4 regions of the Trichococcus sp. TS_SC_9 genome follow, and region 1 is predicted to be linked to each of the others. Evidence: a T-box and tRNA genes for the amino acid it is inferred to sense, from the RefSeq annotation. Region 1 holds a T-box; the other regions hold tRNA genes.
The links. The T-box of region 1 lies ahead of tyrS (tyrosine--tRNA ligase). A T-box ahead of a tRNA ligase gene usually reads a tRNA of that ligase, here a tRNA-Tyr.

Region 1 (7,092 bases):
TGCAGCTGCTGCAGGAGCAGACACAACTGGTGCACTCTCAACAACTGGTGCAGCGGCAACTGTTTGAGCAGGAGCTGAGCTAGCAGTTGTTGCTGACTCGGAACTTGCAACCGTGCTTGATGCAATGTCGACGGATGAAGCAGCAGCAGAAGATTCTTCTGAACTTGCTTGTGCGACTGTTGCAGCTACAGTAGCTGCGGCAGCTTCAGCGGCGGCAATGGAAGCAGCCTCTGCGGCAGCACGTTGATCAGCTTCTTCTTTTTGTGCCAAGAACATTTCACGGTCGGATTCAGCTGTTGCTTTTTCAGCAGCCAAAGCGGCAACTGCGCTTTCTTGTTCGATTCTCTTCACTTGCAGATCGCCTTTAAGTTGTTCCAACTCCATGGCCATTGCATTGATTTCGTTTAAGTTATCTTCTGTTTTATTTTTCTTGTCTTCAACAGCTTTTTGATCCGCAACTTGCTGTTCTACCAATTCTTTATTGGCAGAAACCATTTTTGATACAACATCGATGCGGGATACTAAATCAGTGAAGGATTCTGATGATACGATGAAGTTCAAGTAGTTTTCGTTTGAACCGTTCACTTGAACAGATCTTGCTTGTTCATCCAATTGCTCTTCGCGTTGCGCGATGACAACTTGCAATTCGGCAATATCTTCTTGTAAAGTAACAATCTCATCTTGTGTCTTTACGCGGTTTGCCAATAAAGTCTCTGCTCTTTTTTCGGCTGCATCAACTTCTGCAGTGATTGCAGACAAGTTTTCTTCTACCGTACTTTGTTTGCTGTCCAATTCAGAAATTTTAGTTTCTTGCTGTTGGATTTTTGTTAAGATTTCATCTGCTTGCGCTGTAAAAGGCGTTACTATACTTGTTGCAAGGATCGTACCTGCTAATGCGATAGCCACTAATTTCTTCTTCAAGTCTAATTCCTCCACTTACATTCGATTGTAGTTAGTTATAATTCTTATATATCTTTTAACTTTTTATAGTTTCCCTTAAGATTCATCAACATAATGAATCATAACATAGTTTTTTTTCGTTTAACTCGGTTTCGTCAAGTTGTATCCTAACTGTAACAATTCTGTAAAACGATTCCCCTAATGTGTCCAAATCAGCGCCATCAGTAATATTTCATGCACCTCCCCCTTTTGTAACATTTCAGCAACATTACTTTTTTCATTGTCACTGTTGACATTTAAAGTTTTACTGCGCTATACTTACGGCAATTAACCAATACAATAAAAAGCGATGAAAAAGACAGTAGAATCGGGATTTTGTCCTTCAGAGAGTCAGCGGTTGGTGGAAGCTGATGCAAGCCTGGATTCGAATTACACTTTGGAGCTTTCTTATGCGCATAAGCGGTCGGCATACGATACATGTCAGAGTGGCAAAGTCTTTCCGATTTCGGGATGATTCTGCAAGCTGGGTGGTAACACGGTAACTATCGTCCCTGTTCAAACAAGTATTTTCTTGTCTGGACAGGGATTTTTTTGCATATAAATTTATGAGAAAAGGAATGAAGCACATGAATATCATCGATGAATTAGAATGGCGCGGCGCCATCAACCAACAAACGGATGCAGCAGGTCTACGTAAATTAACGGAGGATGAGCAGATTGGCCTCTATTGCGGCGTTGACCCTACCGGTGATAGCCTGCATATCGGACATCTGATTCCCTTCATCGTATTGAAGAGATTCCAATTGGCCGGACACAGGCCAGTCATCCTGATCGGCGGAGCGACCGGATCGATCGGAGACCCAAGCGGAAAGAGCGAAGAGCGTGTCCTGCAATCGATGGATCAGGTCGTCGAGAATGCAAATGCTTTGACCTCTCAAATGAAGAAACTATTCTTGTCCGACAGTTCAGCTGACATCCGTCTAGTCAATAACTACGATTGGACCAAAGATTTGACTCTGCTGGATTTCCTGCGCGATTTCGGCAAGAACTTCAACATCAATACGATGTTGGCCAAAGATATCGTAGCGAGCCGTCTGGACACCGGCATTTCCTTCACGGAATTCACATACCAAATTCTGCAATCCATGGACTTCCTGCACCTTTTCCAGAATGAAGGCGTCAACCTTCAGATCGGCGGCCAGGATCAATGGGGCAACATCACTGCCGGTTTGGATCTGATCCGCAAAAAAGAAGGCGCGGAAGCAAAAGCTTTCGGTTTGACGATTCCGTTGATGCTGAAGGCGGACGGAACGAAATTCGGCAAGACTGCCGGCGGTGCTGTCTGGTTGGACCCGAAGAAAACAACACCTTACGAATTCTACCAATTCTGGGTGAACCAGGACGATCGCGATGTCATCAAATACTTAAAATACTTCACTTTCCTTTTGAAGGAAGAAATCGATGCCCTGACTGAAAAAGTGGAAACAGAGCCGCACAAACGCGAAGCCCAAAAAGTATTGGCATCGGAAATGACGCGCTTCGTCCACAGCGAACAAGCCTTGGCGGACGCTCTCAAAATCACCGAAGCCCTGTTTACCGGCGAAGTGAAGGAATTGACTGCCGATGAAATCGCTGAAGGCTTCAAAAATATGCCGACTTTCGAATCCGACCTGAAGGAACAGGAATTGGTCACTTGGCTGGTCGACCTCGGCATCGAACCATCACGCCGTCAATCACGCGAAGACATCCAAAACGGCGCCATCTCCATCAACGGCGACAAAGTCACGGATCTGGCATTCGTCATCACTGCCGAAAATTCTTTCGAAGGCCGCTTCATCTTAGTACGCCGCGGCAAAAAGAAATATTTCCTGGTTAAATTGGTGGCTTGATATGACAACCCCACAACTCTTTTCGCGCGAAGTCGCACTCCGGTTGGAACCGGTCGAGAACATGGAGCAAATCAACGAACTGTCCCGCTTGGCTGACATCATCTGGCATGAGTACTATCTGCCGATCCTGGGACCAGCGCAGGTAACCTATATGTTGGAGAACATCCAATCCAGAGCAAACCTGGAAGAGGATATCGAAACAGGCAAATTGGATTATTTCCTCATCAAAAGCGAGGGCCAATCCGCCGGTTACTTGGCTATCCAATTACAGGACGACAAGCTGTTCATCAGCAAGCTCTACCTGCTACAGGAAGCCCGCGGACAAGGCTACGCCTATCAGATCCTGCAGAAAATGGTCGATCTGGCCATCAGGGAACAGAAAAAAGTCCTGGAGCTTACCGTCAACAAATACAATGAAGGTTCGATCGCTTTCTATGAAAAATACGGTTTTGTGCGCACGGAATCCATCGTTGCCCCCATCGGAGGCGGCTTCGTGATGGATGACTACGTCTACCAATATCCCCTCGCACCAAAACGATAGACAACACAAATAGAGGACAGCTGAACATTTCCTCAGCTGTCCTCTATTTTTTTGCGCTTCCTAATTCGACCACTCTTTCGGGCTCCACATCCGCCCGTCCAGTTCGCCTTCCATCTGTTCCATCCGTTGATGCTGCTCCTGGAAAAGCTTCTTCGTTTCCTGAAAAAGCGCTTTTTGCCGGTAATCCTTGCTTGCTTCCACTAAATGGTCCAGTTGTTTCTGCACCCAATTTTCAGTCTCCATTGTCGCCCCTCGCTTTGCCTTTGCCTTTATCCCAGCTGATTGCCTTCCATCTGCGCCAACGTCCACGCCAGATCATCCAAGTGCCCGCGGTTGTCCTCCAAAACGGTAAGCAGATGCTCCACCAGTTGCTGATCCGCTTCGGAAAGTCCCGCTTTCCCGAGCGACTGCAGTTGGAGTTTGAACCAATTTTCTGAAGTCTTGAGACTAGCGTCATTGTCTTTGGTCAGGTATTGCTGATAAGCGATCAGCAATTCTTTCTTCTTGCTGTCGCTCAGATAATCGAACTTCGAAACGACGAGCGTCGGCAAGTACACCATGCCGCATTTCCTTGCCATCGCCTGAAACGGCCGGGTCAGTTCCGAAATCGTGAAGCCTTCCCTGCCCCCCGCTTGGTATTCGCGTTCATTCACACCAAGGGCCAGAACGAGGCCGAATTCTTTCCCCGACAGCCTGCTTCCGTCAGCTCCGTAGGCGAAACCTTCAGTCAGGACGACATCCTGCCATTGCTTCAACAAAGCAGGCGAGCTATACCAATAGAACGGGAATTGGAAGATGATACGGTCATACTGGAGCAATTGCTGTTGCTCGGCCTCCCGATCGATCTGTCCATCCGGATAAACCGATTCGAGATGGTGCCAAGTCACCCCTTCAGCCGGAAGACTTTCCCACAGAAACCTTTGCGCGTTGGAATCAGCCAGCGTCGGGTGGCTGACTATGATCACTGTTTGCATCCTTTCACCTCATTCACTCAATAGTTCTTCATCCGAATCATAACAAGCTGCCGGCCAGAGTTCAAGTTGCACGCTCATCCTGTCCAAAACCAACAAAAATCCCTTCCCTCACCATCCGCTTAATCCGGATGCAAAGGAAGGGATATTGTATTATAGGTTTGCGGTAATGATCAGTGCTTGGTCCTGCGCCTTCAGGCATAATTCCTGCGCCTTGAAGATATGTTCCTGCGTCATCGCATTTTCGGTGCGGTTGATGCAGTCCAAGATCATTTCGCCGAAGAACGGGAACCCGACTTCGCCCGCCAATGAGTAATGCTCCTCGCCATCCTTCGTCACCAGGAAGAGGTGATCACCAGTCTGTTCGGTCGCCACGTTGATATATTTGCGGATTTCAATCGTCCCTTCCGTCCCGGTGATGAATGTGCGGCCATCTCCCCATGTCCCGAGGCCATCCGGCGTGAACCAATCGACTTTGAAGATGAAGGTTGCGCCATTATCGCCGATGAGCGTAGCATCACCGTAGTCCTCCAATTCAGGCGTAGCCGGATTGTTGTAGTTCCCGACTTTGCTGTGGAGCACTTTCGCATCGGTATTACCCGTATAGTGAAGGAACTGTTCGATCTGATGGCTACCGATGTCGGCCAAAATGCCGCCGTATTGTTCTTTTTTGAAGAACCAATCCGGACGCTTTTCCTTGTCCAAGCGGTGCGGTCCGAATCCGGTCACTTGGATGACGCGGCCGATCCTGCCCTCTTCGATCAGTTGGCCGGCAAATACAGCTCCTTCCACGTGCAGGCGTTCGCTGAAGTAGACCCAATATTTTTTCCCGGTCTCTGCTACGACTTTTTTGGTCTCTTCCAGTTGTTCAAGTGTCGTGAAGCCTGTCTTGTCCGTGAAGTAGTCTTTTCCTGCCCGCATGACGCGGTTTCCTAAAGCACTACGCAAATTAGGCACTGCCGCCGCCGCGACCAATTGGATTTCCGGATCTTCCAGGATCTGCTCCAATGAATCGGCGACCGCAACATCCGGGAAAGATTCCAAGTAATTCGCTACCTTTCCCGCATCCGAATCGTACACATATTTGATTGTGGCGCCGGCTTCGATCAGGCCGTTCGTCATGCCATTGATGTGCCCGTGGTCCAATGCCGTTACGCCGACATTGAATGCTCCCGGTTCCACTACCCGATTGACTTTCCCTTTCGGGGCATAATTCATTCCATCTTTATTTCCCACTCGCAAGACCTCCATAGTTTTCATTTATATAGGAAGAAGTCCGAAGAGAATTTCCTCCGAACTTCTTCATCCGATTGATCAGAACAGGTTTCCGTAACCCAATTCCAACAGATAATCACGGGATATTTTCAGGCTTTCGAACGGATCCACACCGTACGTGTCATCCTGTTCGACCAAAAGGTAGCGCACGCCGGAAGCGATGCTTTCTTCGATGATGTCCTTCAAAGGCAGACTGCCTGTCCCCAATTCAGCGAATTGGATGACATCCGTGAAAGCAGCCATGAATTTCGCATGCTCGCCTTTGTATAGCGCATCAAAAGCTTCATCCGGAATCGCTGCAATGCGGTAGTCCTTCAGATGGATCAGTTCCACTTTGCCTTTGTAGTCCTTAATGACTTCAAGCGGATTGGCTCCGCCGCGCTGCACCCAGTGGACATCCAATTCAAAGCCTAACAACGGCGCTTTTTCGCGGATGATGTCCAACAGGAATTTGCCGTCGTATTTGCGGAATTCGATGTGATGATTATGGTAGTACAAAGTGATGCCATCTTCTTTCAGCTTGTGGGTCACTTCGTTCGCATCCTTGCAGAATTCCAGCACTTTGTCCAAGCTGGCCATCGCATCGAAAGGCAAGATGCCGATGCGCAACAGATCCGTACCGACCGCTTTGCAGTCAGCCACAATTTTGTCGTAGTCGGTCGTCAAAGATTCGCCGCCCGGCATCTGCGGCTTCAAAGCAGCAGTCATCGATGCTATTTCCATTCCAAAATCGGCCGTCGCTTTTTGGATTTGGGCGATATTCTCGGGCGTTGTCGCCACCTGAGAGATTTCGATCGAGTTGTATCCGATTTCATGCAATTTCTTCAACGTTTCGTAAGGCCCTACTTCTTCAAAACTTTTCTTGATTGTTGACGCTTGTACACCTATCTTAACTTTAGACATGTATGATTTCCTCCATTTCGATTGTACGCTTTTCTTTTGATGATAATTTCATCGCATCGATCATCAGCATGGCCGGCAAGGCATCCCGGACCGTCACATAATCATCCGTGTCCGCTTCGATCGCGTTGTAGAAACGCTGGATCAGGGCAGAATGGCTCGGACCGTAGTAAAATTTCGTCCCTTGCAACGGCGTGTCCTGCAGGTGCAGTTCTTTTTCTCCGGAACTGTTCGAACGATACAAACAGTTGTCCTTGATCGTGAATTTTGCCTTTTCGGTGATGACCTGCAATTCTACGCTGGAATTCTCGACATAGGCATTGGTCGACATATAGAAACCGCGGGCGCCGTTTTTGAATGTGAAATTCGCGACGGCAGTGTCCTCAACTTCGATGTCATAGTCCGTGATGTTCGACAGGCTGGCTTTGCAGCGGTCGATTTCCCCGCCCAGGACCTGCATCAGATCAAGCGTGTGGATGGCCTGATTGATGATCGATCCACCGCCGGCAAATTCCATCTGACCGCGCCATGGTTTGGTGGTGTAATAGGTTTCAGGCCGATGCCATGCCACCAGTCCTTTCACCGCTGTCACTGCCCCGACGTTCTCGTCCGCGAG
Region 2 (7,092 bases), 1.5 Mb from region 1:
CCGTATGCGAAATCCAAATCAGCTCTACCAGTATCCTGAGTACGGCGGAACACGAGAAATTCCGTCGGAATCCGGGAGGACCATCTCCCAAGGCTAAATACTCCCTAGTGACCGATAGTGAACCAGTACCGTGAGGGAAAGGTGAAAAGCACCCCGGAAGGGGAGTGAAACAGTACCTGAAACCGTGTGCCTACAAGTAGTCAAAGCCCGTTAATGGGTGATGGCGTACCTTTTGTAGAATGGACCGGCGAGTTACGATTTCATGCAAGGTTAAGTTGCAAAGACGGAGCCGCAGCGAAAGCGAGTCTGAATAGGGCGAATAAGTATGAGGTCGTAGACCCGAAACCAAGTGACCTACCCATGTCCAGGTTGAAGGTGCGGTAATACGCACTGGAGGACCGAACCCACGCACGTTGAAAAGTGCGGGGATGAGGTGTGGGTAGCGGAGAAATTCCAATCGAACTTGGAGATAGCTGGTTCTCTCCGAAATAGCTTTAGGGCTAGCCTCGGATATGCGAATCATGGAGGTAGAGCACTGTTTGGACTAGGGGCCCTTCTCGGGTTACCGAATTCAGATAAACTCCGAATGCCATTGATTTAGATCCGGGAGTCAGACTGCGAGTGATAAGATCCGTAGTCAAAAGGGAAACAGCCCAGACCACCAGCTAAGGTCCCAAAGTATCTGTTAAGTGGAAAAGGATGTGGGGTTGCATAGACAACTAGGATGTTGGCTCAGAAGCAGCCATCATTTAAAGAGTGCGTAATAGCTCACTAGTCGAGTGACCCTGCGCCGAAAATTTACCGGGGCTAAACAGATCACCGAAGCTGTGGATGGAACCTTCGGGTTCCGTGGTAGGAGAGCGTTCTAAGGGCATCGAAGCCAGATCGTGAGGACTGGTGGAGCGCTTAGAAGTGAGAATGCCGGTATGAGTAGCGCAAGACGGGTGAGAATCCCGTCCACCGAATAACTAAGGTTTCCTGGGGAAGGCTCGTCCTCCCAGGGTTAGTCGGGACCTAAGCTGAGGCCGATAGGCGTAGGCGATGGACAACAGGTTGATATTCCTGTACCAGTTGCTTTTGTTTGAGCGATGGAGGGACGCAGGAGGCTAAGGAATGCACACGATCGGAAATGTGTGTCCAAGCAGCAAGTCTGAGAACGAGTGAAATGCTTTTTCTCTTAAGGACAAGCTGTGATGGGGAGCGAAATTTAGTAGCGAAGTTCCTGATGTCACACTGCCAAGAAAAGCTTCTAGTGAGAAAGTAACTGCCCGTACCGCAAACCGACACAGGTAGTTGAGGAGAGAATCCTAAGGTGTGCGAGAGAACTCTCGTTAAGGAACTCGGCAAAATGACCCCGTAACTTCGGGAGAAGGGGTGCTGACCGCAAGGTCAGCCGCAGTGAATAGGCCCAAGCGACTGTTTATCAAAAACACAGGTCTCTGCAAAATCGAAAGATGACGTATAGGGGCTGACGCCTGCCCGGTGCTGGAAGGTTAAGAGGAGAGGTTAGCGCAAGCGAAGCTTTGAATTGAAGCCCCAGTAAACGGCGGCCGTAACTATAACGGTCCTAAGGTAGCGAAATTCCTTGTCGGGTAAGTTCCGACCCGCACGAAAGGCGTAACGATTTGGGCACTGTCTCAACGAGAGACTCGGTGAAATTATAGTACCAGTGAAGATGCTGGTTACCCGCGACAGGACGGAAAGACCCCATGGAGCTTTACTGCAGTTTGATATTGCGTGTTTGTATCACATGTACAGGATAGGTAGGAGCCAATGATACCGGGACGCCAGTCTCGGAGGAGGCAACGGTGGGATACTACCCTTGTGATATGACCACTCTAACCCGCTGCTCTTAGCGAGCAGGGAGACAGTGTCAGACGGGCAGTTTGACTGGGGCGGTCGCCTCCAAAAATGTAACGGAGGCGCCCAAAGGTTCCCTCAGAATGGTTGGAAATCATTCGTAGAGTGTAAAGGCAGAAGGGAGCTTGACTGCGAGACCTACAAGTCGAGCAGGGACGAAAGTCGGGCTTAGTGATCCGGTGGTTCCGCATGGAAGGGCCATCGCTCAACGGATAAAAGCTACCCTGGGGATAACAGGCTTATCTCCCCCAAGAGTTCACATCGACGGGGAGGTTTGGCACCTCGATGTCGGCTCATCGCATCCTGGGGCTGTAGTCGGTCCCAAGGGTTGGGCTGTTCGCCCATTAAAGCGGTACGCGAGCTGGGTTCAGAACGTCGTGAGACAGTTCGGTCCCTATCCGTCGCGGGCGTTGGAAATTTGAGAGGAGCTGTCCTTAGTACGAGAGGACCGGGATGGACACACCGCTGGTGTACCAGTTGTTCTGCCAAGAGCATCGCTGGGTAGCTATGTGTGGACGGGATAAACGCTGAAAGCATCTAAGCGTGAAGCCCCCCTCAAGATGAGATTTCCCATCACTTTAAGTGAGTAAGACCCCTGAGAGATGATCAGGTAGATAGGTTGGGAGTGGAAGTACAGCGATGTATGGAGCGGACCAATACTAATCGGTCGAGGACTTAACCAATTTTTAAAAGATGAAAACTCAAGCGGTGTTTTCGGGTTCCCTTTAAATTTGTAGATTCAGTTTTGAGAGAACAACGTTCTCTTGAAAAATGTGCGGTGACGATGGCAAGAAGGTCACACCTGTTCCCATCTCGAACACAGAAGTTAAGCTTCTTAGCGCCGATTGTAGTGAAGGGTTTCCCTTTGTGAGAGTAGGACGTTGCCGCGCTTTTTGCTTTTCCGCAATAGCTCAGTTGGTAGTAGCGCATGACTGTTAATCATGATGTCGTAGGTTCGAGTCCTACTTGCGGAGTTTTTCGGTTAAGTCTCATGCATTTGATATGAATAAGATTTTATCGGAACTTGGAGAGTTGTCCGAGCGGCCGAAGGAGCACGATTGGAAATCGTGTAGGCGGGTTAAACTGTCTCAAGGGTTCGAATCCCTTACTCTCCGTATTCCCAATATAATAAATATCTTGGTCCGTTGGTCAAGCGGTTAAGACACCGCCCTTTCACGGCGGTAACACGGGTTCGATTCCCGTACGGATCATTATTACCAGCATTATGGAGGTTTAGCTCAGCTGGGAGAGCGTCTGCCTTACAAGCAGAATGTCGGCGGTTCGATCCCGTCAACCTCCATTGGTTCCGTGGTGTAGGGGTCAACATGCCTGCCTGTCACGCAGGAGATCGCGGGTTCAAATCCCGTCGGAGCCGTTTTTTAAATTTTATTTTGGTCTGATAGCTCAGTTGGTAGAGCACTTGATTGAAGCTCAAGGTGTCGGCGGTTCGAATCCGTCTCGGACCATTTTTTATATGTTGGAGGGATAGCGAAGTGGCTAAACGCGGCGGACTGTAAATCCGCTCTTTCGGGTTCGGCAGTTCGAATCTGCCTCCCTCCATTTTTTTGGATTAAATTTCAATTTCGCACCATAGGGGTATAGTTTAAAGGTAGAACTACGGTCTCCAAAACCGTCAGTGTGGGTTCAAGTCCTACTACCCCTGTTTTTTAAATTAATATCATGGCGATCGTGGCGAAGTGGTTAACGCACCGGTTTGTGGATCCGGCACTCGTGGGTTCAATTCCCATCGGTCGCCCTCTTTATTGGGCTATCGCCAAGCGGTAAGGCAACAGACTTTGACTCTGTCATTCGTTGGTTCGAATCCAGCTAGCCCAGTTTTTTCAAATATTTTCAAATAGCAACATCTCGGCGGTATAGCCAAGTGGTAAGGCACAGGTCTGCAAAACCTCTATCACCGGTTCAAATCCGGTTACCGCCTTTCCATAAGTACAAGTAAGATGGAAAATTGCATTCTTCATATCATGCCGGCGTGGCGGAATTGGCAGACGCGCTGGACTCAAAATCCAGTGCCCGCAAGGGCGTGCCGGTTCGACCCCGGCCGCCGGTATCATACAAATAAGCTTACGACGATGATTTCATCGTTGTAGGTTTATTTTTTTTGTATAGCGAATCGTGTTGTGGGTTATAATATAACCAGTGAATTTGTATGCGAAAGCGGGTAGGGTGATGGGTATCGTTATCAGGAAATATAGCAACAATGAATTGGTTGCTATGACTAGTATTTGGAATCATGTCGTTATCGAAGGCCAGTATTTCCCGCAAGAAAACGGCTTATCAATGAAGGAAGCGGCAGTCTTTTTCGCGGAACAGACGTTGACTGGCGTTGCGGAAGAGGATGGCGAAATAGTTGGTTTGTATATTCTTCATCCGAACAACATCGGACGTTGCGGCCACATCGCGAATGCCTCTTACGCTGTCAAGGATGACCAAAGAGGGAAGTGCATTGGCGAAAAACTTGTGGTGCATTCGTTGGAGGTGGCTAAGCAGGCAGGGTTCCGCATCATGCAGTTCAATGCTGTAGTAGCCGACAATAAGGGTGCAATCAGCCTTTACAAAAAGCTGGGTTTCAAAGAGTTGGGGACCATTCCGGGTGGCTTCAAAATGGACGATGGTACTTTTGTGGACATTATTCCGTTTTATCTGGAGTTAACCTGAGTCGAAATCGTGCAATTGGGTAGGGAAGAGCGAGACAGACTTCTCCTGAATATAAAAACTTTCGTCGCAATCAAGATAGATTCCGACGAAAGTTTTTTTTGCATCTATTACCAGGAAAGCAAATTATTCCTTCAGATCCATTTGTCTTATGCGGCGGGATTCTTCCAATTTTATCGAATTCTTTAGTTTATAGGTGTAGTTTTTTATATATTCTTTCGAGAAGAAGCAAGCATAGAGCACATTTAGAATGAACAGTATCGATTCTTCGGTAGAGAAATTGCTGATCTTTTTGTAGAGTCCCTCCCTGGAGGAAATGGTCAGAACGGTTTCGATCTCCTGTCTCATATAATTGTACCCATCGCTTGTTATACCGATGAGTTTCACACCTTTTGAATTCATATCCGGTATGAATTTCATCGGTTCCCGGGAGACATCATTTCCTGAGTACGAGATGACGATGGCGGCGTCCTTGTTGGTCAGGGAATAAGCGATTATACCGATTTCGCCAGGAGGAGCCACTTCGACAATTTTTCCGATCGTGGCCATTTTTCGTCGGAAAATTTCTGCCAGCAGGTTATTCGGGCTCATTCCCAGCACAACGATTCTGTTCGCGCTGATCAGTTTCCCTACAGCCTCTTCAAGAGCAGCGGTATCGATGCGGTCGGCGGTGTCATTGATGCTTTCGATTTGGACTGTGGAGATGTTTTGAATGATTTTCTGGAAAGAATCATTTTTGTCGAATGGGATATTGGGACTGATGGCGGAATAATGCTTCTCTTCATAGCGGATTTCTTCTATCAATGTCTTGATCAGTTCTTTCCAGCCGCTGAATCCCAGTGATTTTGCAAAACGGACCAAAGTCGCTTTCGATGAAAAGGTTTGTTTGGATATATCATTCATTGAATATTCGTTAAGGTCATCTTTGTTTTGGATTAAAAATTCAGCTATTTGCGAACGGGAGTCTTTATATAATATCGTATAGTCTTCGATTTTTTGAATAAGTTTCATGGAAGAACCTCCAGTGGCATTTATTTTCTACAGTAACAGTATGCTCCAGAAAGTATTATATCAGAAAGCTTCTGCAGTTATGAAATTTTATGAAAACGTTTCGCATTATTTCGCGTATTCCAATGAAGTTGGTTGTTTCCGCGAAACGCTGTTCCGACTTGGCTTCAATGTATTGTAAGCGCTCCTCTCAAGAAGTATAGTCGATATGTAAAGCGAAAGCGCGCTATTCAAAAAAAGAGAGGGGTTTCCCAGATGAGCAAAAAGTATGAACAGTTAGCCAAAGACATCGTTGGATTGGTTGGAGGAGAGAAAAATGTCCGCAATCTGATTCATTGTCAGACCAGACTTCGTTTTGATCTTTATGAGGCATCAAAAGCAAATGTTGCGGAATTGAAAGCATTGAACGGAGTTGCGGGTGTCATCAACAGCGGAGGGCAATTTCAGGTTGTGATCGGCACGCATGTCAGCGAGGTATATGATGAAATGCAGTCATTGTCGGGTGTAATGACCGAGTCTGTCGCCGCTTCGGAAAACGAAAAGAAAAATGTGGCCCTTATGGCTGTCGAATTCATTTCTTCAGCATTCACCCCAATCATCCCTGCGATAAGTGGAGCCGGTATGATCAGAGCTTTGCTTGCATTATTGGTATTATTCAAAGTTATCTCCAATGAGAGCCAAACGTATTTCGTAATCAATTTTATGGCGGATGCTGTTTTCTATTTCCTGCCGTTCCTGTTGGCTTCCACTGCGGCCAGAAAATTGAAATGCAGTCCTTATCTTGCGATGGCTTTAGCCGGTGTGCTGCTGCACCCGAATATGGCAAGATTGATCACGGAAGGGAATCCAGTGGAAATCTTTGCTATGCCGATGCGTCTGGTGAATTACGGATCCAGCGTTATTCCGATTTTGCTAATCGTGATCGTTCAATCTTATATCGAAAAATTCTTTAATCGCGTGATTCCAAATGCAGTCAAGATCGTGTTTGTTCCGATGTTCACGATATTGTTGACGGGTATCGTGGCATTGGTAGCTGTCGGACCGATCGGATCATATGCTGGTGAATTTATCGCTTTAGGCTTTGAAATCATCCGGGGCGTGGCTCCTTGGGCACCTGCGGTCATTGTCGGAACACTTTTGCCGATCATGGTTATGTTCGGTATCCACACAAGCGTCGGCCCGCTGGATGTCATCCAGTTGACTTCTGTGGGATATGCAAATATTTTTGGGCCGGGTGCGATGGTTTCGAATATCGCGACAGGCGTTGCCGCACTGGTCACTAGCCGTGTAACCAAGGTCCAGTCCGAGAAGTTGCTGGGTACGTCAGCAGGGATCACTGCGTTGATGGGGATCACCGAGCCCGCGTTGTACGGTATCGCTTTGCCGAAGAAATATCCGCTGATCGCAACGATGATCGGTGGGGGCGCGGGTGGATTGTATGCTGGTTTGAGCGGCGCTTCGAGATATGCGACAGGTTCATCCGGTTTGCCGGCGATTCCTTTGTACATCGGGGAAGATATTTCCAACTTGTACAATATCCTCATTGCAATC
Region 3 (7,092 bases), 970 kb from region 1:
TCATAATGGCATTCCCTTGCCCCGTCATAGTTTTCCCCGCCGACGATGACGCGTTCGATTTTTCCGGAAGACAAATGCTGCGTCAAGTCGATTTCACCGATCAGCGGTGCCGCCATGATGCCTCTGTGTTTGAAAGGCAGATCCAGAAGTACCGGAATCCGCCTGTCGGCCATCTTTTGGTTTTCGGCTGAGACATTCATCCACACGTTCTCCCAACCATCCCCCCAATTTTCAGGCAGGCACTCTTTCACGCGCTTGATCCGTTTCGTCAGCAAGTAGAACAGCACGTCCGACCGCTTCTCGATCATCTTCCAGACTTCGCCGCGCCACTCGTCCGCTTCCTCAAGAAAGAAGTCCGAAGTCATGCAGACGCGTATCGTGGAACCGGGCGGTATGACGTAGTCGCCGCGCCGGTTCCTTTTCAGCGGCCGATCGAAGCTGCTTTGGACTTTATAAATATTCGCGCCAGCTTTCCCTCGTTGACTGTCCAAATGAAACATATAACAATTTTGGCATCCCGGGCTGACCTTTTTGCAGCCATGCCACGGGTTCCAGATATCACTCAAGCGATCACTCCTTTGAAAAGATCAGGCGTATCTCCGCCGCAAGGCATTTTCAAGAAAATACAAGACGACATTGACAAGCAGACACAACACCATCGACAGCACAGTGCCCCACAAAAGTTTTACGACGCTGAATGTCCGCAAGCCATCGAAAAGGACGGTTCCCAACCCGCCCGCATTGATCGTTGCGGCGATGGTTGCGATGCCGATTGTCGAGGTCGCGGCGATCCGTATCCCTGCGATGATGGAGGACATTGCCAATGGAAGTTGGATTTTTCTGAACATTTGATTCCTCGTCATGCCCATCCCGACAGCGGCTTCGATGATTGTCGGATCGATCTCTTTGATTCCTGCAGAAAAACTGCGCAACAGGACATATTGGCAATAAATCACCAATACGATGATGGCCGTAGTCCTCCCCAGTCCCGTCAACGGGATCAAGATGGCAAAAAGGGCCAGGCTTGGGATCGAATAAAGCAAAGAAGTCAGGTAAATCAAGCCGTTCATCACGCGTTCCTGATGCATGCAGGCCAAGATTATGCCACTTGCGATGAGGATGGCGATCGTCAGCGTCGTCCCCACTAGTTCGATATGCTGAAGCGTGGCGGTCAGCAGTTTTTCATAATAGGTATTCCAGTATGCAATCATTTCAACTCACTCCAAAATGCCTCTTGTTCCTTTACGGTGGCAATCAAATCCGCAACAAACTCTGTTTTCGGATTTCGCATGATTTCCCGCGGCGTATCAAATTGACAAATCTTACCTTTGTCCATTATCAGCACTCTCGTCCCCAGCTTAAACGCCTCATTGATGTCATGCGTGACCAACACAAAGGTTTTGTCGCCCAATTCTTTATGGATCTTTTGCAGTTCATTCTGCAGTTGCAGGCGCGTGATTGCATCGACCGCTCCAAACGGTTCATCCAACAGCATCACTTTCGGATTGGCGGCAAGTGCCCTTGCGACGCCGACACGTTGTTGTTGCCCGCCGGATAATTGTTTCGGCTTTCTGCCGGCAAACACTTCCGGGTCCAATTGAACAAGCTCCAACAATTCTTTGATGCGGGCTTGGATCGCCTTCTTGTCCCACTTCAGCAGTTCCGGTACTGTCGCGATATTTTGGGCAACAGTCATATGCGGAAACAGGCCGATTTGTTGGACGACATAACCGATTTTCCGCCTAAGATCTACTTCGTTCATTCCGCTGATGTCCTCCCCGAAGAAGGTTATGTTTCCTGTATCTTCGCGGATCAAGCGGTTAATCATTTTTAAAGTCGTCGTTTTGCCGGAGCCTGAAGACCCCAGGACAGTGATGAACTCGCCTTCCTTAATCTCAAAGGAGATATCATCGACTGCCTTCGTGCCCCCTTCCCCGTAGAGCTTCGTCACATTTTTGAATTCTATCGCGGTTTGCTCCATGCGGCCTCAACGCCTCCTTATTTTTTCGAATCAAAGTACTCTTTCGCTACCGCTTCATATTCTTCTCCATCGACATCCACTTTGGCATTCAATCCGGTCACCGTTTCTGTATCCAGCGTGCTGCTGATGTTGTTCAAAATTTCTGCAATCTCAGGATTTTCTTCCAACACTTCATTCCGGATCACTGGAGCCAAATTGTAAGGCGGCCAGAATTTCTTGTCATCCACCAAAACCGTGAATTCTTCTTTATTGGTCAGTTGTCCTTCTGTCGTATAGGCCGGGGCGACATCCGCTTCATCATTTTTTAAGACTTCGTATTTCAAACTGTTGTCGTAGACTGTCGAGCTCTTCCAGTTGAATTCACCGTATACTTTTGTCAAGCCAGGCAGGCCATCTTCCCGCTGATCGAATTCACCTTGGGAAGCAAAACGCAGCTCAGTTGCATGTTCCTGCAGATCAGAAACAGTCTCGATGCCGTATTTTTCGGCTACGCTCGTTTTGATGACCAGCCCCGCACTGTCATTGGCTTCGGCATAATCCAACCAAGTCAGATTAAACTGCTCTGCGTATTCTGCCTTGATTGTATCATAGACTTTCTGCGGGTCGGTTTCCATCTCCATTTCCAATATTACCAACAGACCTGTACCTGTATACTCCGGATAAAGATCGATTTCATCATTGGTGATCGATGTATGAACGACCGAACTGGCGATATTCGGGATCCGTTCAACCCCATACCCGGCATCTTCCAGAGCCAACGCATAAATTTCCGAAACAACCAAGTTTTCTGTGAAATCCTTCGATCCCACGCGGATGACTGTATCTTCCGTGCTGCCATCGCTTCCGCCAGTCAGGCCTGAACAACCTGAGACTATAAGTGTTACGGCCAACATTGCAATCGTACTGATGATATTTTTTCTTTTCATTTAATTTATGCTCCTTTTAATTATGTAATCAAGAAAGATGCTTGTCGTGAAGGCAATCATCGCTACTGATACCCCTCCAATGAGAAGCAGATCCATCCTGTTCAAACCCAATCCTGTAAAAATCAATGTTCCCAAACCGCCAGCACCGATGTATGTAGCCAACGTCGCACTCGATATGATTTCCACCAACGCCAGCTTCACACCGGTCATCACAAAAGGAAAAGCCAGCGGAATCTTCACCCTTTTTAAGAGCTCCCAATCGGTCATCCCCAAACCCTTTCCCGTTTCGATCATCACAGCAGAAACTTCCAGGAATCCGACCGTTGTATTAACCAAAATCGGCGGAATTCCCAATAACACTAAAGCGATCAACGCTGGAGCCCTTCCGACGCCTATGAAAGAGATCAATAAAAAGAGGACCGCCAAACTGGGGATAATCCTCAAGGCTTGAGAACTGAGGGTGATTATCTGACTGAGCTTCCGGTGCTTGTGGCTGATGTATCCTAGCGGAATGCCGATCAAACAAGAAATCCCGATTGCTTGGATACTCAATCCAAGGTGCTGATAAACGTAAATCCAATATTGACTAAAATTCTCTTGAAAGTATTGCAGTATGTCATCAACTAGCATTTTTGACCTCCTCTCATTTTAAGCAACGATCCGAAAAATCTGCTATCTCACTAAACACCTTCAAACTGGCTGTGCCGCTGCTCATCAAGGAGTAATAGCACTGTCTGTCCCCCTTCATCTGTTTGATGACGATCGTATCCGCCTGCAGCCGCCACAGACATCTGACCACATTTTCTTTTTTCTCGCCAGTCAATCGGACGATATCATTGCAGCTCATTGTCGGATAGTAAAGGAACAGGTACATAATGGCAATCTTAATGTCTGTATCAAAGATTGTTGCAAATACCAATACAGGATCTATCATTACACGCGTTCCCCCTCCTTCAACACATGCGCACCGAAAATCACCGCCGAGACAGCTTCTTCGTACAAGCAACGTAGTCAGGAATGGCATTCGTGCTGGCCTGACTTGCTTAACGCCTCACTGATATTTCTCCCTTTCCATACTTATGGACAGATTTCCATACTCTGACTATATCGTTAAAGATGCCCTTACAATAGTACGCACTTTTTTATCAGGTACTTACCTTTTTGTAACCTGCTGCTAGAAGGATACTTACACAAGGGAATGCAAAAAAAACTCCCTTTTGAAGCATTATAACGCTTCAAAAGGGAGTATGAAAATGATACAACTTTTGGCAGCCGCATCGGATTACAAAAAAGAGCGGATGCGCAATCCGGCCCCCTCCTTCCTATGCTGGCTTATTTTTGTTCCAATAGATTATTTTTGATATAATCCGTTCCCCAGTCACTCATGCTGTTGATGATAGGTCTTAAGGAATCCCCAAGATCGGTTAATGAATATTCCACTCTGGGGGGCACTTCAGCAAATACTTCCCGTTTCACAATCCCATCCGTCTCCATCTTCCGAAGATTTTCAGTCAATACTTTTTGGCTAATACCCTCAACCAATCGGTGCATTTCATTAAAACGCTTGGTTCCTGTCAACAATTCACGCATTATCAGCAGTTTCCATTTATTTCCGATCAGATCGACGGTTGTCGCAACCGGGCAAAATGGCAATTCTTCTTTAGTCAGCATCTTTTTCACCTCATAGATAGTAGGTTTCTTTTTGTAAGTTACCACGAATTATATACCTAAAAAGCGCTTATTTCAAATATTCCTTTCAGTTTCGTGTATAACTATGCAAAAAAACAGGCTCTCAACGATGATGTGATCGTTGAGAGCCTATTTTGTGTGATACCGGCGGCCGGGGTCGAACCGGCACGCCCTTGCGGGCACTGGATTTTGAGTCCAGCGCGTCTGCCAATTCCGCCACGCCGGCATGATATGAAGAATGCAATTTTCCATCTTACTTGTACTTATGGAAAGGCGGTAACCGGATTTGAACCGGTGATAGAGGTTTTGCAGACCTGTGCCTTACCACTTGGCTATACCGCCGAGGTGTTACTATTTGAAAAAACTGGGCTAGCTGGATTCGAACCAACGAATGACAGAGTCAAAGTCTGTTGCCTTACCGCTTGGCGATAGCCCAATAAAGAGGGCGACCGATGGGAATTGAACCCACGAATGCCGGATCCACAAACCGGTGCGTTAACCACTTCGCCACGATCGCCATAATAATAAGAATGGAGGGAGGCAGATTCGAACTGCCGAACCCGAAAGAGCGGATTTACAGTCCGCCGCGTTTAGCCACTTCGCTATCCCTCCATCATATAAAAAATGGTCCGAGACGGATTCGAACCGCCGACACCTTGAGCTTCAATCAAGTGCTCTACCAACTGAGCTATCAGACCAAAATAAAATTTAAAAAAACGGCTCCGACGGGATTTGAACCCGCGATCTCCTGCGTGACAGGCAGGCATGTTAACCCCTACACCACGGAACCAATGGAGGTTGACGGGATCGAACCGCCGACATTCTGCTTGTAAGGCAGACGCTCTCCCAGCTGAGCTAAACCTCCATAATGCTGGAAACAATGATCCGTACGGGAATCGAACCCGTGTTACCGCCGTGAAAGGGCGGTGTCTTAACCGCTTGACCAACGGACCATGCTTTTATTCTTTGCGATAAAGCTACGGAGAAGGAGGGATTTGAACCCTCGCGCCGCGTTAACGACCTACACCCTTAGCAGGGGCGCCTCTTCAGCCACTTGAGTACTTCCCCATAACAAGAAATTTTCTGTTAATATTGTTGCTTTATCAATGGGCCTAAATGGACTCGAACCATCGACCTCACGCTTATCAGGCGTGCGCTCTAACCAGCTGAGCTATAGGCCCTTCTTTAAAAAAGCGGGTGAGGAGAATCGAACTCCCGACATCAGCTTGGAAGGCTGGGGTTTTACCACTAAACTACACCCGCATGGCGGCTCCGACGGGATTTGAACCCGCGATCTCCTGCGTGACAGGCAGGCATGTTGACCCCTACACCACGGAACCATGCGTTAAAATTTTTTGAGGTTACACTGTGGGCTTGCGCCCAAGTGTATCATGCTTGTAAGCTGCTGAAGCAGCGACAATCATGACAATTGCGGGGACAGGACTTGAACCTGTGACCTCCGGGTTATGAGCCCGGCGAGCTGCCAACTGCTCCACCCCGCGATAATAATACAATGGCCTGAGGCCACTAAAGGAGGATAAGGGATTCGAACCCTTGCGCGCTTTTACACGCCTGACGGTTTTCAAGACCGTTCCCTTCAGCCGGACTTGGGTAATCCTCCATAAGCTGATAATTTTTTCATGGACCTTGCAGGACTCGAACCTGCGACCGGACGGTTATGAGCCGTCTGCTCTAACCAACTGAGCTAAAGGTCCGAAGCAAGGTATAATAGCGGCGAAGGGGGTCGAACCCATGACCTTCCGGGTATGAACCGGATGCTCTAGCCATCTGAGCTACACCGCCAAAAATGAAAATGGAGCCTAGCGGGATCGAACCGCTGACCTCCTGCGTGCAAGGCAGGCGCTCTCCCAGCTGAGCTAAGGCCCCGTGAAGATTGTTGAATCGGGAAGACAGGATTCGAACCTGCGACCCCTTGGTCCCAAACCAAGTGCTCTACCAAGCTGAGCTACTTCCCGGTGATAATTATGTGAAAAATGCACCCAACAGGAGTCGAACCTGTAACCGCTTGATTCGTAGTCAAGTACTCTATCCAATTGAGCTATGGGTGCAAAAGACAGTGCAAAGCACTATCTAAATTTGAAGCGGAAGACGGGGTTCGAACCCGCGACCCCCACCTTGGCAAGGTGATGTTCTACCACTGAACTACTTCCGCGAATGGTGCCGGCTAAAGGATTCGAACCCTCGACCCTCTGATTACAAATCAGATGCTCTACCAACTGAGCTAAGCCGGCGTATTAAATTATGCGGGTGGAGGGACTTGAACCCCCACGCCTTGCGGCGCTAGATCCTAAATCTAGTGCGTCTGCCAATTCCGCCACACCCGCAAATGAGTTATGCAGGGCTCGAACCTGCGACCCTCTGATTAAAAGTCAGATGCTCTACCAACTGAGCTAATAACTCATCTTAAGAAAAAACTCCGCAAGTAGGACTCGAACCTACGACATCATGATTAACAGTCATGCGCTACTACCAACT
Region 4 (7,092 bases), 390 kb from region 1:
GTGCGCAAAGCCATCCATGACGCTGATTTCGAAAAGTTCAAGAGCCTGGTTCCGCAGACGACTTACGATTTTTTCATGAGCGAGGAGGCTGCGCCGGTGATCGAACGGATCAAGAATGCGGATAATGTCATTCATTATTGAAAAAACTATGGAATGTGCTATCCCCACATTCCATAGTTTTTTTTGCTTTCCTAAAATACAAAAAAGAGCTGGAACAAATGTCCCAACCCTAGCCTTTCAGCATCCCGTCATAATGGGCAACTTTGCCCTTCATTTGCGCCAAGGTCTCCTGGAGTCCGCGGATCCTCTTTTCAAGCAGGTCGCACTCGTCGTCCCACAGATCCCGCCGGGCCGGAACGGTGTGGAGGCCTTCTCCGCACAGGTGCACATAATCGATCAACGGTTCGATCGACACCCCCGCCGCTCGCACCTCCATCACGAAATCCAGCCACTGCAGATCCTCATCCGAATACTCCCGGATTCCGCCTGCAACCCGTTTTACCGGCGGAATCAGCTCGATCCGTTCATAATAACGCAAACTATCGATTGACACATTTTTCTCTTTGCTGACTTGAGCGATTTTCATCTTTATCCCCTACGCTTTCAGCTTTCTTCCGGAGCGACTTCATTCAGGCAATTCAGCGCCGTCAATGTCCGCGGATACCCGATGAACGGCAACAGGACCGTGAGCGTATCCAACAGCTTTTTCTTGTCATTGTCGACGCGAAGGTTGTTGCGGATATGCCCCTTCAGTTGCTGCTCCGCTCCGCCCATCGAAGCCAGCATGGTAAAATTCAGCAGTTCCCGTTCCTGGATCGATAAGCCGCTGCGGGTAAAGAAATCACCGAAACAGTTATCCGCCAGGAAAGTGGCGAAATGCTTCTGGTTCTGCGGCATTGTGTCCAGCATGTTGTCCACTGCGTCCCCGGCAGCTTCACGGACGATTTCCAAGCCCTTCTCAAAACGGTTTTCGATTGTCGTAGTGGATTGCCCCTCCAACGGCAGCGTGATCCCTCTTTCCTCCAACACTTCATTGGCCGCATGCAGGAAATCGAACACTTTCCCCAAGCCGGCATAAGGGACAGCCTGATAGACGATCTCTTTGATTTCAACCGGCGTGACGCCTACGTTCAAAGCACCCTTCGCCATCGCCTTGAACTCGTTCACGCACTGCATGGCAATCAAAGCAGCCAACAGCACTTTTTGCCGTTCCTTCACATCCAAACTGGCGTATTGCAGCACCTCATCAAACGCAAAATTATCGAATACCTCAATTAGTTCCGGATCCTTCTCAGCCAGTATCGACACATGCCCGGGAAACAATTCATCATGGTTCTTTTTTGCAGTTCCGCTCATTTCCATCATATATTCCTCCTTCTTCATCTTTTGTTGCTTCCAGTGTAATCCCTGAAGTGGACTCCAAGTCAACCATAACAGAAGCTATTCAAAAACATTTTTTTATTCGTCAGAAAACACTTGTCTTGGAGTTAACTCCAACAGTTACAATAGGTTTATAATAAAAATAAAAAAATGGAGGCGCCGTCATGGAATATGTAAAATTAGGGAATACCGGTCTGGAAGTCTCAAGACTTTGTTTGGGTTGTATGGGATTCGGGGATCCGGAACGCGGTCGGGAAAAATGGTCGATCGGCGAAACGGAAAGCCGCGAAATCATCAAAAAAGCCTTGGACTCCGGGATCAATTTTTTCGATACTGCGAATCTGTATTCAGCTGGATCCAGTGAAGAGATCGTCGGGAAGGCTTTGAAGGATTTCGCCAACCGCGATGAAATCGTCCTGGCATCCAAATTGTATTTCCCGATGTTCGACGGACCGAACGCGAAAGGCTTGTCCCGCAAAAGCATCTTCGCCGAAATCGATCACTCTTTGAAAAGATTGCAGACGGATTATCTGGATCTGTACATCATCCACCGCTGGGATTACGGCACGCCTATCGAAGAAACGATGGAAGCACTGCATGACTTGGTGAAGATGGGGAAAGTGCGTTACATCGGAGCTTCCTCCATGCATGCTTGGCAATTTGCGAAGGCCCAATTCATCGCCGAGAAAAACGGTTGGACGAAATTTGTTTCCATGCAGAACCTGTACAATCTTCTTTACCGGGAAGAAGAACGCGAAATGATCCCTTTGCTGCAGGACCAAAAAATCGCGATAACGCCTTGGAGTCCATTGGCAGGCGGAAGATTGACGAGGGATATCGGCGCCGTCACAGCCCGCACCAGTCAAGCCGTGGAGGCAAATCTGCCTGCATACATTGTGGCTTCCGACAACGAAGTCATTTCCAGGGTTCATAAATTGGCGGACGAGCGCGGCATCCCCCGCGGACAAATCGCGACTGCCTGGATGCTGAGCAAAGACTTCGTCACCTCCCCACTGATTGGGGCAACAAAAGTGAAATATCTGGATGATGCCCTTGGCGCATTCGAAGTCGCATTGAGCGCCGAAGAAATCAAATACTTGGAAGAAGCATACGTTCCAAGGAATATTACGGGATACAGATAGAAACGATGAGGATCTGCGGAGGGATGAATCGAGATAGTTTAGGCTGGGGGCCCTCACCTCCGATGAGGACAGATTCGCCGGAGGTAAGAAACAATCCAGGCGCTCAGCTCCTGTTAAGGGTTGCTCACCGGAACTGAATAGCGTAATCGACACCTGAACTCCTGCGAACCCTAGCTTCACCGGAGTTCAGATATCCTGTGGCTCCAAGCAAACTTGCCGCACATAATCACCATGCCAAAAAAAGCCCAGAAAGATGGAAACCATCTCTCTGGGCTTTTTTGTATGATACCGGCGGCCGGGGTCGAACCGGCACGCCCTTGCGGGCACTGGATTTTGAGTCCAGCGCGTCTGCCAATTCCGCCACGCCGGCATGATATGAAGAATGCAATTTTCCATCTTACTTGTACTTATGGAAAGGCGGTAACCGGATTTGAACCGGTGATAGAGGTTTTGCAGACCTGTGCCTTACCACTTGGCTATACCGCCGAGGTGTTACTATTAAAAAAAACTGGGCTAGCTGGATTCGAACCAACGAATGACAGAGTCAAAGTCTGTTGCCTTACCGCTTGGCGATAGCCCAATAAGAGGGCGACTGATGGGAATTGAACCCACGAATGCCGGATCCACAAACCGGTGCGTTAACCACTTCGCCACAATCGCCATAATATAATGTTGATACAGGGGTAGTAGGACTTGAACCCACACCGACGGTTTTGGAGACCGTTGTTCTACCTTTAAACTATACCCCTATTCAGAGTAAGCTTTTAAAAAATGGAGGGAGGCAGATTCGAACTGCCGAACCCGAAAGAGCGGATTTACAGTCCGCCGCGTTTAGCCACTTCGCTATCCCTCCATCATATAAAAAATGGTCCGAGACGGATTCGAACCGCCGACACCTTGAGCTTCAATCAAGTGCTCTACCAACTGAGCTATCAGACCAAAATAAAATTTAAAAAAACGGCTCCGACGGGATTTGAACCCGCGATCTCCTGCGTGACAGGCAGGCATGTTAACCCCTACACCACGGAACCAATGGAGGTTGACGGGATCGAACCGCCGACATTCTGCTTGTAAGGCAGACGCTCTCCCAGCTGAGCTAAACCTCCATAATGCTGGAAACAATGATCCGTACGGGAATCGAACCCGTGTTACCGCCGTGAAAGGGCGGTGTCTTAACCGCTTGACCAACGGACCATAAGGTTGAATATATTATTAAGATGGAGATTGATTGGACAGAACTGACATCCATTCGTATCCTGTCCGTTAAGCAGCCCGAGCCACAACAGTTAGGATGATGATCCGTACGGGAATCGAACCCGTGTTACCGCCGTGAAAGGGCGGTGTCTTAACCGCTTGACCAACGGACCGTAAGGTTGAAAATACTATTAAGATAGAGAATGATTGGTTGGAACTGACGTCCATTTGTATCCTGTTCGTTAAGCAGCTAGAGCCGCAACAGCTAGGATGATGATCCGTACGGGAATCGAACCCGTGTTACCGCCGTGAAAGGGCGGTGTCTTAACCGCTTGACCAACGGACCATAAGATTGGAAATAAATAATGCAATGGAGGTTGACGGGATCGAACCGCCGACATTCTGCTTGTAAGGCAGACGCTCTCCCAGCTGAGCTAAACCTCCATAATGCTGGAAACACTGTGAGCTGACGCTCAAGTGTATCATGTTTGTACAACAGCTGAAGCTGCAACAACCATGACAATGATCCGTACGGGAATCGAACCCGTGTTACCGCCGTGAAAGGGCGGTGTCTTAACCGCTTGACCAACGGACCATGCTTTTATTCTTTACGATAAAGCTACGGAGAAGGAGGGATTTGAACCCTCGCGCCGCGTTAACGACCTACACCCTTAGCAGGGGCGCCTCTTCAGCCACTTGAGTACTTCCCCTTAAAAGAGAACTCCACTATCTGTATGCTTTATCAATGGGCCTAAATGGACTCGAACCATCGACCTCACGCTTATCAGGCGTGCGCTCTAACCAGCTGAGCTATAGGCCCTTCTTTAAAAAAGCGGGTGAGGAGAATCGAACTCCCGACATCAGCTTGGAAGGCTGGGGTTTTACCACTAAACTACACCCGCATGGCGGCTCCGACGGGATTTGAACCCGCGATCTCCTGCGTGACAGGCAGGCATGTTGACCCCTACACCACGGAACCATGCGTTAAAATTTTTTGAGGTTACACTGTGGGCTTGCGCCCAAGTGTATCATGCTTGTAAGCTGCTGAAGCAGCGACAATCATGACAATTGCGGGGACAGGACTTGAACCTGTGACCTCCGGGTTATGAGCCCGGCGAGCTGCCAACTGCTCCACCCCGCGATAATAATACAATGGCCTGAGGCCACTAAAGGAGGATAAGGGATTCGAACCCTTGCGCGCTTTTACACGCCTGACGGTTTTCAAGACCGTTCCCTTCAGCCGGACTTGGGTAATCCTCCATAAGCTGATAATTTTTTCATGGACCTTGCAGGACTCGAACCTGCGACCGGACGGTTATGAGCCGTCTGCTCTAACCAACTGAGCTAAAGGTCCGAAGCAAGGTATAATAGCGGCGAAGGGGGTCGAACCCATGACCTTCCGGGTATGAACCGGATGCTCTAGCCATCTGAGCTACACCGCCAAAAATGAAAATGGAGCCTAGCGGGATCGAACCGCTGACCTCCTGCGTGCAAGGCAGGCGCTCTCCCAGCTGAGCTAAGGCCCCGTGAAGATTGTTGAATCGGGAAGACAGGATTCGAACCTGCGACCCCTTGGTCCCAAACCAAGTGCTCTACCAAGCTGAGCTACTTCCCGTTTGAAAATATTAAAAAATGCACCCAACAGGAGTCGAACCTGTAACCGCTTGATTCGTAGTCAAGTACTCTATCCAATTGAGCTATGGGTGCCTATATGCCGAGAATCGGAATCGAACCGATACGGTGATCACTCACCGCAGGATTTTAAGTCCTGTGCGTCTGCCAGTTCCGCCACCCCGGCATGTTACTGTTTGTTGCTTTCATAAGGTCTGGCATAGTCCTTATGAAAGCGGAAGACGGGGTTCGAACCCGCGACCCCCACCTTGGCAAGGTGATGTTCTACCACTGAACTACTTCCGCGAATGGTGCCGGCTAAAGGATTCGAACCCTCGACCCTCTGATTACAAATCAGATGCTCTACCAACTGAGCTAAGCCGGCGTATTAAATTATGCGGGTGGAGGGACTTGAACCCCCACGCCTTGCGGCGCTAGATCCTAAATCTAGTGCGTCTGCCAATTCCGCCACACCCGCAAATGAGTTATGCAGGGCTCGAACCTGCGACCCTCTGATTAAAAGTCAGATGCTCTACCAACTGAGCTAATAACTCATCTTAAGAAAAAACTCCGCAAGTAGGACTCGAACCTACGACATCATGATTAACAGTCATGCGCTACTACCAACTGAGCTATTGCGGAATAATTCTGTATACAAAAAAAAGCGCGGCAACGTCCTACTCTCACAAAGGGAAACCCTTCACTACAATCGGCGCTAAGAAGCTTAACTTCTGTGTTCGAGATGGGAACAGGTGTGACCTTCTTGCCATCGTCACCGCACATTTTTCAAGAGAACGTTGTTCTCTCAAAACTGAATCTACAAATTTAAAGGGAACCCGAAAACACCGCTTGAGTTTTCATCTTTTAAAAATTGGTTAAGTCCTCGACCGATTAGTATTGGTCCGCTCCATACATCGCTGTACTTCCACTCCCAACCTATCTACCTGATCATCTCTCAGGGGTCTTACTCACTTAAAGTGATGGGAAATCTCATCTTGAGGGGGGCTTCACGCTTAGATGCTTTCAGCGTTTATCCCGTCCACACATAGCTACCCAGCGATGCTCTTGGCAGAACAACTGGTACACCAGCGGTGTGTCCATCCCGGTCCTCTCGTACTAAGGACAGCTCCTCTCAAATTTCCAACGCCCGCGACGGATAGGGACCGAACTGTCTCACGACGTTCTGAACCCAGCTCGCGTACCGCTTTAATGGGCGAACAGCCCAACCCTTGGGACCGACTACAGCCCCAGGATGCGATGAGCCGACATCGAGGTGCCAAACCTCCCCGTCGATGTGAACTCTTGGGGGAGATAAGCCTGTTATCCCCAGGGTAGCTTTTATCCGTTGAGCGATGGCCCTTCCATGCGGAACCACCGGATCACTAAGCCCGACTTTCGTCCCTGCTCGACTTGTAGGTCTCGCAGTCAAGCTCCCTTCTGCCTTTACACTCTACGAATGATTTCCAACCATTCTGAGGGAACCTTTGGGCGCCTCCGTTACATTTTTGGAGGCGACCGCCCCAGTCAAACTGCCCGTCTGACACTGTCTCCCTGCTCGCTAAGAGCAGCGGGTTAGAGTGGTCATATCACAAGGGTAGTATCCCACCGTTGCCTCCTCCGAGACTGGCGTCCCGGTATCATTGGCTCCTACCTATCCTGTACATGTGATACAAACACGCAATATCAAACTGCAGTAAAGCTCCATGGGGTCTTTCCGTCCTGTCGCGGGTAACCAGCATCTTCACTGGTACTATAATTTCACCGA

Region 2: it encodes a tRNA-Tyr, which carries the amino acid that the T-box ahead of tyrS (tyrosine--tRNA ligase) is inferred to sense. The anticodon was not compared.
Region 3: it encodes a tRNA-Tyr, which carries the amino acid that the T-box ahead of tyrS (tyrosine--tRNA ligase) is inferred to sense. The anticodon was not compared.
Region 4: it encodes a tRNA-Tyr, which carries the amino acid that the T-box ahead of tyrS (tyrosine--tRNA ligase) is inferred to sense. The anticodon was not compared.

Annotation. Positions count from the first base shown of each region.
Region 1 covers NZ_CM149591.1:1,610,040-1,617,131, reverse strand. The annotation lists gene AC0J5I_RS07805 (C40 family peptidase) at 1-921, opposite strand, end outside; T-box leader at 1,241-1,456, shown strand; gene tyrS (tyrosine--tRNA ligase) at 1,527-2,789, shown strand; gene AC0J5I_RS07795 (GNAT family N-acetyltransferase) at 2,791-3,330, shown strand; gene AC0J5I_RS07790 (hypothetical protein) at 3,391-3,573, opposite strand; gene AC0J5I_RS07785 (NAD(P)H-dependent oxidoreductase) at 3,600-4,304, opposite strand; gene AC0J5I_RS07780 (Gfo/Idh/MocA family protein) at 4,455-5,537, opposite strand; gene AC0J5I_RS07775 (sugar phosphate isomerase/epimerase family protein) at 5,616-6,479, opposite strand; gene AC0J5I_RS07770 (Gfo/Idh/MocA family protein) at 6,472-7,092, opposite strand, start outside.
Region 2 covers NZ_CM149591.1:3,077,573-3,084,664, reverse strand. The annotation lists rRNA gene AC0J5I_RS14955 (23S ribosomal RNA) at 1-2,543, shown strand, start outside; rRNA gene rrf (5S ribosomal RNA) at 2,635-2,750, shown strand; tRNA gene AC0J5I_RS14945 (tRNA-Asn) at 2,761-2,834, shown strand; tRNA gene AC0J5I_RS14940 (tRNA-Ser) at 2,887-2,975, shown strand; tRNA gene AC0J5I_RS14935 (tRNA-Glu) at 3,000-3,071, shown strand; tRNA gene AC0J5I_RS14930 (tRNA-Val) at 3,088-3,160, shown strand; tRNA gene AC0J5I_RS14925 (tRNA-Asp) at 3,163-3,235, shown strand; tRNA gene AC0J5I_RS14920 (tRNA-Phe) at 3,254-3,326, shown strand; tRNA gene AC0J5I_RS14915 (tRNA-Tyr) at 3,340-3,420, shown strand; tRNA gene AC0J5I_RS14910 (tRNA-Trp) at 3,453-3,523, shown strand; tRNA gene AC0J5I_RS14905 (tRNA-His) at 3,544-3,616, shown strand; tRNA gene AC0J5I_RS14900 (tRNA-Gln) at 3,625-3,696, shown strand; tRNA gene AC0J5I_RS14895 (tRNA-Cys) at 3,729-3,799, shown strand; tRNA gene AC0J5I_RS14890 (tRNA-Leu) at 3,845-3,928, shown strand; gene AC0J5I_RS14885 (N-acetyltransferase family protein) at 4,093-4,536, shown strand; gene AC0J5I_RS14880 (MurR/RpiR family transcriptional regulator) at 4,660-5,544, opposite strand; gene AC0J5I_RS14875 (beta-glucoside-specific PTS transporter subunit IIABC) at 5,797-7,092, shown strand, end outside.
Region 3 covers NZ_CM149591.1:636,725-643,816, forward strand. The annotation lists gene AC0J5I_RS02860 (DUF5131 family protein) at 1-566, opposite strand, end outside; gene AC0J5I_RS02865 (ABC transporter permease) at 588-1,211, opposite strand; gene AC0J5I_RS02870 (ABC transporter ATP-binding protein) at 1,208-1,981, opposite strand; gene AC0J5I_RS02875 (glycine betaine ABC transporter substrate-binding protein) at 1,999-2,907, opposite strand; gene AC0J5I_RS02880 (ABC transporter permease) at 2,908-3,537, opposite strand; gene AC0J5I_RS02885 (hypothetical protein) at 3,551-3,841, opposite strand; gene AC0J5I_RS02890 (winged helix-turn-helix transcriptional regulator) at 4,240-4,578, opposite strand; tRNA gene AC0J5I_RS02895 (tRNA-Leu) at 4,739-4,822, opposite strand; tRNA gene AC0J5I_RS02900 (tRNA-Cys) at 4,868-4,938, opposite strand; tRNA gene AC0J5I_RS02905 (tRNA-Gln) at 4,961-5,032, opposite strand; tRNA gene AC0J5I_RS02910 (tRNA-His) at 5,041-5,113, opposite strand; tRNA gene AC0J5I_RS02915 (tRNA-Tyr) at 5,128-5,208, opposite strand; tRNA gene AC0J5I_RS02920 (tRNA-Phe) at 5,222-5,294, opposite strand; tRNA gene AC0J5I_RS02925 (tRNA-Asp) at 5,314-5,386, opposite strand; tRNA gene AC0J5I_RS02930 (tRNA-Val) at 5,389-5,461, opposite strand; tRNA gene AC0J5I_RS02935 (tRNA-Glu) at 5,478-5,549, opposite strand; tRNA gene AC0J5I_RS02940 (tRNA-Ser) at 5,577-5,664, opposite strand; tRNA gene AC0J5I_RS02945 (tRNA-Ile) at 5,704-5,777, opposite strand; tRNA gene AC0J5I_RS02950 (tRNA-Gly) at 5,789-5,859, opposite strand; tRNA gene AC0J5I_RS02955 (tRNA-Asp) at 5,861-5,936, opposite strand; tRNA gene AC0J5I_RS02960 (tRNA-Met) at 6,026-6,098, opposite strand; tRNA gene AC0J5I_RS02965 (tRNA-Ser) at 6,128-6,217, opposite strand; tRNA gene AC0J5I_RS02970 (tRNA-Ile) at 6,238-6,311, opposite strand; tRNA gene AC0J5I_RS02975 (tRNA-Met) at 6,326-6,399, opposite strand; tRNA gene AC0J5I_RS02980 (tRNA-Ala) at 6,411-6,483, opposite strand; tRNA gene AC0J5I_RS02985 (tRNA-Pro) at 6,499-6,572, opposite strand; tRNA gene AC0J5I_RS02990 (tRNA-Arg) at 6,592-6,665, opposite strand; tRNA gene AC0J5I_RS02995 (tRNA-Gly) at 6,698-6,769, opposite strand; tRNA gene AC0J5I_RS03000 (tRNA-Thr) at 6,773-6,848, opposite strand; tRNA gene AC0J5I_RS03005 (tRNA-Leu) at 6,860-6,941, opposite strand; tRNA gene AC0J5I_RS03010 (tRNA-Lys) at 6,945-7,017, opposite strand; tRNA gene AC0J5I_RS03015 (tRNA-Asn) at 7,032-7,092, opposite strand, start outside.
Region 4 covers NZ_CM149591.1:1,217,481-1,224,572, reverse strand. The annotation lists gene citC ([citrate (pro-3S)-lyase] ligase) at 1-141, shown strand, start outside; gene AC0J5I_RS05995 (MerR family transcriptional regulator) at 230-586, opposite strand; gene AC0J5I_RS05990 (carboxymuconolactone decarboxylase family protein) at 604-1,365, opposite strand; gene AC0J5I_RS05985 (aldo/keto reductase) at 1,545-2,522, shown strand; tRNA gene AC0J5I_RS05980 (tRNA-Leu) at 2,809-2,892, opposite strand; tRNA gene AC0J5I_RS05975 (tRNA-Cys) at 2,938-3,008, opposite strand; tRNA gene AC0J5I_RS05970 (tRNA-Gln) at 3,031-3,102, opposite strand; tRNA gene AC0J5I_RS05965 (tRNA-His) at 3,110-3,182, opposite strand; tRNA gene AC0J5I_RS05960 (tRNA-Trp) at 3,201-3,271, opposite strand; tRNA gene AC0J5I_RS05955 (tRNA-Tyr) at 3,295-3,375, opposite strand; tRNA gene AC0J5I_RS05950 (tRNA-Phe) at 3,389-3,461, opposite strand; tRNA gene AC0J5I_RS05945 (tRNA-Asp) at 3,481-3,553, opposite strand; tRNA gene AC0J5I_RS05940 (tRNA-Val) at 3,556-3,628, opposite strand; tRNA gene AC0J5I_RS05935 (tRNA-Glu) at 3,645-3,716, opposite strand; tRNA gene AC0J5I_RS05930 (tRNA-Glu) at 3,818-3,889, opposite strand; tRNA gene AC0J5I_RS05925 (tRNA-Glu) at 3,991-4,062, opposite strand; tRNA gene AC0J5I_RS05920 (tRNA-Val) at 4,088-4,160, opposite strand; tRNA gene AC0J5I_RS05915 (tRNA-Glu) at 4,240-4,311, opposite strand; tRNA gene AC0J5I_RS05910 (tRNA-Ser) at 4,339-4,426, opposite strand; tRNA gene AC0J5I_RS05905 (tRNA-Ile) at 4,463-4,536, opposite strand; tRNA gene AC0J5I_RS05900 (tRNA-Gly) at 4,548-4,618, opposite strand; tRNA gene AC0J5I_RS05895 (tRNA-Asp) at 4,620-4,695, opposite strand; tRNA gene AC0J5I_RS05890 (tRNA-Met) at 4,785-4,857, opposite strand; tRNA gene AC0J5I_RS05885 (tRNA-Ser) at 4,887-4,976, opposite strand; tRNA gene AC0J5I_RS05880 (tRNA-Ile) at 4,997-5,070, opposite strand; tRNA gene AC0J5I_RS05875 (tRNA-Met) at 5,085-5,158, opposite strand; tRNA gene AC0J5I_RS05870 (tRNA-Ala) at 5,170-5,242, opposite strand; tRNA gene AC0J5I_RS05865 (tRNA-Pro) at 5,258-5,331, opposite strand; tRNA gene AC0J5I_RS05860 (tRNA-Arg) at 5,350-5,423, opposite strand; tRNA gene AC0J5I_RS05855 (tRNA-Leu) at 5,429-5,514, opposite strand; tRNA gene AC0J5I_RS05850 (tRNA-Gly) at 5,562-5,633, opposite strand; tRNA gene AC0J5I_RS05845 (tRNA-Thr) at 5,637-5,712, opposite strand; tRNA gene AC0J5I_RS05840 (tRNA-Leu) at 5,724-5,805, opposite strand; tRNA gene AC0J5I_RS05835 (tRNA-Lys) at 5,809-5,881, opposite strand; tRNA gene AC0J5I_RS05830 (tRNA-Asn) at 5,896-5,969, opposite strand; rRNA gene rrf (5S ribosomal RNA) at 5,992-6,107, opposite strand; rRNA gene AC0J5I_RS05820 (23S ribosomal RNA) at 6,199-7,092, opposite strand, start outside.